2 regions of the Brevibacillus borstelensis genome follow, and region 2 is predicted to be linked to the other one. Evidence: predicted binding sites of a transcription regulator. Region 2 holds the regulator's gene; the other holds the start of a gene.
The links. The regulator Rex, encoded in region 2, represses fermentation and respiration genes when NADH is low (regulators of the CRP and FNR family bind a similar motif). The targets are predictions, from matches to a motif close to TTGTGAAATATTTCACAA.

Region 1: a site for Rex is predicted at 2,100-2,117, ahead of hcp (hydroxylamine reductase). Genes of this name have one in related genera too.

The regions. Positions count from the first base shown of each region.
Region 1 covers NZ_CP144922.1:1,621,310-1,624,642, forward strand. The annotation lists gene V5G20_RS07420 (leucyl aminopeptidase family protein) at 1-1,124, shown strand, start outside; gene V5G20_RS07425 (copper homeostasis protein CutC) at 1,237-1,929, shown strand; gene hcp (hydroxylamine reductase) at 2,180-3,333, shown strand, end outside.
Region 2 covers NZ_CP144922.1:3,294,076-3,297,408, reverse strand. The annotation lists gene dinG (ATP-dependent DNA helicase DinG) at 1-442, shown strand, start outside; gene V5G20_RS15590 (ComEC/Rec2 family competence protein) at 484-1,383, shown strand; gene V5G20_RS15585 (redox-sensing transcriptional repressor Rex) at 1,400-2,023, shown strand; gene V5G20_RS15580 (amidohydrolase) at 2,039-3,333, shown strand, end outside.

The DNA of each region.
Region 1 (3,333 bases), 1.7 Mb from region 2:
GACTGGACCGTCATAGCGCAGTCACAGCCTGGACAGAGGGCTGGCTTCTCGGTACATATGTGTTTGACCGGTATTTGTCAAAGGCGCAAGAACGGAGTGTCTCTATGCTGCATATCGCTTGTCCGGGTGCAGAAAAGGCGGAGCAGGCGATCGAATGGGCCCGTATCCGTGCAAAGGGTACATGCTTTGCCCGCGATCTCGTGAATGAACCGCCCAATCAACTGACGCCGGTCTCCTTTGTCGAGCGGCTGCAGAACCATTTCGCCGCACGAGACGTGGACGTAACGGTTCATCGCGGGGAGGCGTTGGAGCGTTTGCAGATGGTTGGCCTGATCACGGTTGGCAAAGGCAGCGTCCATCCGCCGGCTATGGTGGAAATCCGATACTGCACCGACCCGTCCCTGCCGCTGACCGCGCTGATCGGAAAAGGAGTCACCTTTGACATGGGCGGCATGAATGTCAAGGCCGGGCGGGATATCAGCGACGCCCGCATGGATATGGGCGGAGCGGCTGCTGTCGCGGGCGCGCTGGACATCCTCACTTCCGTAAAGGCAAGGGCCAATCTGCTGGTGCTTCTGCCGATCGCAGAAAACGTGCCGGACGGCGGAGCCTTCTTGCCATCGGATGTGATCCGCTACCCCAACGGTCTTTCTGTGCAGACGGCCAATACGGATGCAGAGGGGCGTCTCATTTTGGCCGATGCCCTGATTCACGCCGACAGGCTGGGAGCCAAGCAGGCTATCGATATTGCCACGCTGACGGGGAATGTCGGGGAAGCGCTCGGCTTAAAGCTGGCCGGTATTTGGGGAGATTCCGGGATGACCGCCAAGCTCATCGCGTCAGGTAATGACTGTGGAGACAGACTGTGGCGGATGCCGTTGGTAGACGATTACGAAGAATTGCTGAAAAGCGACTATGCCGACATGACCAACATCAGTCCGATCAGCTACGGTGGAGCGATTGTCGCCGCGTTGTTTATCCGCAGGTTTGTGGCCGCCGGCATGAAATGGGTGCACATCGACATGGCTCCCCCTGTACAGGCGAAAGCCACCGGAGGCTATCGCGTCATGGGTGCCACCGGATATGGGGCGAGACTGCTCGCGGACTACGTGCTCGCTCAATAGACGGGCAAGGCAGAATTGTCAACCAGCAGCGCGGAAGATCAGCCCTTGGCGTTGCTGTTTGTCATCGAAGCGTTTTACAATAACAGGAAAACGGACGGGAGGATAACGTGCTATGTTGTTGGAAGTCATCGCGACCTCTGTAGAGGACGCCAAACGAGCGGAAGCGGGAGGAGCCGACCGGCTCGAGCTGATCACCGGGATACTGGAGGGCGGCGTAACCCCGAGCTGGGGCTTGATCGATGCTGTGGTCCGGGCCGTATCCATTCCGGTCAATGTGATGGTGAGACCGCACAGCCAGTCGTTTGTGTACACGTCTGACGATTACCGGGTCATGCGCGAAGACGTGCGAATCATTCGCGAGCTCGGCGCAGCAGGTATCGTCACCGGCATGCTTGCTCCTGACGGCCAGATCGATACGGAAGGGCTGGAAAGCCTGCTGGATCAGGCGAAAGGGCTGGATGTGACATTCCACCGCGCATTTGACGAGGCGGCTGACCAGTTGGAGGCCGTGCGGCTGTTGATGCGTTATCCGCAAATTTCGCGGATTCTCACCTCCGGCGGACAGAAAAGCGCCATCGATGGAGCGGAACGGATTGCCGAGCTTGTCCGGATGACCGCTGGGGAGCATTTGAGCATTTTGGCCGGAAGCGGGCTGGGCCTGGCAAATATCGCTGATTTCGTCGGTCGTACGGCTGTAACGGAAGTCCATTTTGGCACCGGCGTTCGGGAAGCCGGAAGCGCGCTCAAGTACGTAGATCAGGAGAAGGTAGCGGCTGTCAAACGATTGATTGCGGCAAAGTCATAACCAGGGAGCAGAGGAAGCAGCAAAATCGAAACGGCTTTTTCCCGGGCCCCGGTTCATAATTTGGCAACACATCATATTTCATAGAGAAACATGCGATACAAGGTCCTCGCCCAAGTTTAGGGAGAGGGCTTTTTTTGCGAAAAACCGAAAAGAATGGCAAATAGACGAATCTGTGAAGTACATCACATCTTACGTTTTTCGCCTCCTCTATAATCCGGAGTAAGAAGTGATCCATAGGGGAGGTATTGATATGTTTTGCTATCAATGCGAGCAAACACCGACAGGCGGTTGCAAAACGGTGGGAGTATGCGGAAAGACTGAGGAGCTTGCCAGTATACAGGATACGATCATTTTTGCGCTCAAAGGGATTGCGGCATATGCAACGCATGCCCGACAAATGGGACACATCGACCCGGAAGTGGACGGCATTACACAGGAAGCACTCTATTTTACTTTGACTAACGTGAATTTCAATTTAGATGAACACTTGAAAATGGCAATGAAAGTGGGCCGTGCAGCCATTCGCGTCATGGAGCTGTTGGATCAGGCCCATACGAGCCGGTTCGGCATCCCTCAGCCCATCCGCGTTTCGCAAAACAAAATCGAAGGAAAGTGCATCGTCGTGACCGGGCACAACCTGTTTGCGCTGGAGGAGCTGCTGAAACAGACGGAAGGAAAAGGAATCAATATCTACACCCACTCGGAGATGCTCCCCGCACACGGGTATCCCGCCCTCCGCAAGTACAAGCACCTCAAGGGAAATATCGGGAAAGCGTGGTTTGACCAGCGCCGGTTGTTCGAACAGTTCCCGGGTGCGATACTAGCCACGACCAACTGCGTCATGCCGATCAAGGGGACATATGCCGATCGCTTCTTCTCGTATGATGTGGCCGGACTCGAAGGCGTTACCAAAATTGAGAATGACGACTTCGCGCCTTTGATCGAGCGGGCACTCGCATTGCCGGATGCGGATGTAGAGTCGGATCAGACGCTGCTGACCGGATTTCACCATGAGACCGTACTGGGTATTGCCCCGGAAATTCTCGACGCCGTAAAGGCAGGCAAAATCAGCCGCTTCTTCGTCATCGCGGGCTGTGATGCTCCCGGAAAAGGCGGAGACTACTACCGGGAGCTGGCCACCTCTTTGCCGGCGGATGCGGTGATCATGACCACATCCTGCGGCAAATTCCGCTTTAACGATGTCGATTACGGCAAAGTACCGGGTACGCAAATCCCTCGCTACATCGATCTGGGGCAGTGCAACAACTCCATCTCGACGGTCAAAATAGCCGTCGCTTTGGCGGTTGCGCTGGACTGCGAGGTCAACGATCTGCCTGTCAGCATCGTCCTCTCCTGGTTTGAGCAAAAGGCGGTAGCGATTCTCTTGGGGCTGTTCAGCCTGGG
Region 2 (3,333 bases):
CAACCGGACAAAGCTGGTGCGCATGTTCCAGAGAGAAACAAACAGCGTTCTCCTGGGGACGAGCAGCTTCTGGGAAGGGGTAGATATCCAGGGCGAGGCATTGAGCTGTCTGGTGATTGTACGCCTTCCGTTTACTCCGCCGAACCACCCGATTTATCAGGCGAGGGCAGAGCAGGTAAAAGAGCAGGGCAAAAACGCGTTTATGTCGATCGCTTTGCCTCAGGCTGTCATCCAATTCAAACAAGGGGTCGGAAGACTGATCCGCCACCAGGACGATCGCGGTGTAGTTGTCGTGCTTGATACACGCATCGTGGAATCCCGCTACGGACGCTCGTTTCTCAAATCGCTCCCACCTTTCGATACGAGAACAGGCCCCTGGACAACCCTGCGCGAAGACATCGCTCCGTTTCTTCGGGGCATGCAATCCCTGTCTGATTCATAAAATGAATCAATAGTCTCACAGGGATATAGGTGATAAAATAAATGCTGTGGAAAGCGGGAAGAGCTTGGCTGTTGGTGTTGGCTGTCACAATGCTTTTGATACCCGGCTGCTCGATCGACAACCACTTGCAAAAGGCGGTAAAAGTAGAAGATCCGTTCGCAAGTGAAGACGAGAGTGAATTCATCGGGCTTGTCATCCACTATCTGGAGCTGCCGCACGGGGAAGCAACCTTGATTCGATTGCCGAATGGAAAAAACATGCTCGTTGATACCGGAAGCGCTGAGGATTGGCCCCGCTTGTTTGCGGCGCTGACCGAACGGAAAATTACCCGGTTGGATTACGTGGTCTTGACAAATGATTTGCCGGGGCACGCAGGGGGCTTCGCTTTTCTTGTGGAGCGGGTGCTTGTAGAGAACGTCATTTTGCCCCGTCCGATTGAGTCTTCGATTCGCAACGCGGCCCCGCTCAAAGCAGCAAAAAAGGCAGTGACTGTTACTGACGGAGAAGCAATCAGACTGGACGAAGACGTGATGCTCCAGGTCCTGCACCCGAGTGAACCGCTGTTCCTGTCTCCGCAAGACAACTCCCTTGTCTTTCAATTGCGGCATGACAAGTTGTCTTTTCTCTTCGCCAGTGCGATGAATGAAAAGGCCGAGGAGAGGCTGCTTGAGAAACACGCAGATCAATTGAAAGCAGCGGTTTTGAAGGTTGCTGCTCAAGGCAGCAATCAGGCTTCCTCGCAGCCATTTTTGAGCAAGGTGGATCCGCAAGTGGCGGTCATTTTAACCGGAAAGCCGAGAGAAAAGCTAAAGGATGGCCAGGAAGAAGTGCTGGAGCGGCTCGGCGAATCCTGGGCTGAGACCTACATTACCAGTCAGAACGGAACCATCACGATCCTCTCCAATGGAAAGGATTATCGCGTTTTGAAAAGAAAAAAGTAAGGAGGATCGACCGTACGTGGCCAAAAGTGAAAAGATTTCGGAAGCGGTTGTGCGCCGGTTGCCGATTTATCTGCGCTACCTAAGCTATCTGCAGCAAGTGGGCGTGACGACGGTGTCCTCCCAGCAGATGGGCAAAAATCTCGACGTCAACCCTGCCCAAATCAGAAAAGATCTCTCTTCCTTTGGGGATTTCGGCAAAAAGGGCATCGGCTATGACGTGAACTATTTGGTAGAAAAAATCCGTCAGATCTTAAAATTGAGCGAGGAAATTCGCGTGGCGCTGATCGGGGCCGGGCATCTGGGACACGCCATTAGCAATTACAATGCGCAGGTAGAGGATTACATGCGGATTGCGGCTATCTTTGACAATGACCCGGCCAAATGCGGAAAAGTGCTCGCGGGAATCACCATTCAGCCACTGGAAGAGCTGATTCAGACCGTGAAAGAGCAGAAAATTCGTCTTGCCATCCTAACAGTGCCAGCAGCGGCGGCCCAGTCGGTCGCCAACCTGCTGTTTGAGGCCGGGATTGAAGGGATTTTGAATTTTGCTCCCACCACGATTCGCACCGAACGCGATGTCAGGATCCACTATGCCGATGTGACATCCAGTTTGCAGAGCCTTGCTTATTACTTGACGTAAGAATGGAGTGTAACGATGAAAAAGACCATATTGACCCATGCAACGGTAATTACCGCAAATGACCAAAATGAAGTGATTCAGGACGGAGCTGTCGGATTTGAAGGAGCGGGTATTACGTACGTCGGTCCGACCCCCGATGATCTCTCCGGCTATGACGAAGTGATTGATCTGAAAGGGGATTATGTGCTGCCAGGCTTCATCAATACACACGGGCACGCAGGAATGTCGCTGCTCCGCGGTTATGCGGATGACTTGCCGCTCCAGCAGTGGCTCGAAGACAAAATGTGGCCGCTGGAGGCACAATTCACGTCCGAGCATGTGAAATGGGGCACATACATATCCCTTATCGAAATGATTCGGACCGGTACGACGACATTCGTCGATATGTATGATCATATGGATGAAGTGGCAAAAGCCGTGCAAGCGTCCGGGATGAGAGCGCGTCTCTGCCGCGGAATGATCGGCCTTTGCTCCGAGGAAGAGCGTCAGGCAAAGCTGCGGGATGCCGTTTCTTTCGCCCGTGAATGGCATAACCAGGCGGATGGACGCGTGACCGTCATGATGGCTCCACATGCTCCGTACACTTGCCCGCCGGAATTTATCACACAAATTGTGGAAAAAGCGGAGGAGCTGTCTCTGCCGATCCATATCCACATGTCGGAGACGGAGTGGGAAGTTGGTCAGAATGTAAAGGATTATGGGGTTCGCCCGGTTGCTCACCTGGAAAAGCTGGGTGTCTTCAATCGTCCAACTTTGCTCGCCCACGCCGTTCACCTCACGGATGAAGAGATCGACGTCTTGGCAAACTATCACGTGAAGGTATCGCATAATATCGTCAGCAACCTGAAGCTGGCAAGTGGAGTGGCGCCAGTACCGAAAATGCTGGCAAAAGGGATTCACGTTTCCCTCGGAACAGACAGCAGCGCGAGCAACAACAACCTCAACCTGTTTGAGGAGCTGAAGCTGGCTGCCATTTTGCACAAGGGCGTAAACAACGACCCCGTCGCAGTTCCAGCCGAGGAAGCGCTGCGCATGGCAACCCGTTATGGCGCAGAGGGCGTATTCCAGCCGGATACACTCGGAACGATCGAGACTGGGAAACAAGCGGATTTGATTGTGCTTGACAGTCATCAGGCGCATTTCCATCCGGCTCATGATCCCGTGTCCCATGTCGTGTACGCAGCAAATGGCCGCGATGTTAAGGATACGATTGTGGCCGGTTCTTTCCTGATGCGCAACAGAGAGCTTCTCACCGTCGACGAGGAGCGCGTTATTTTTGAAGCCAACCGGATGTTTCAGCAATTGAAGCG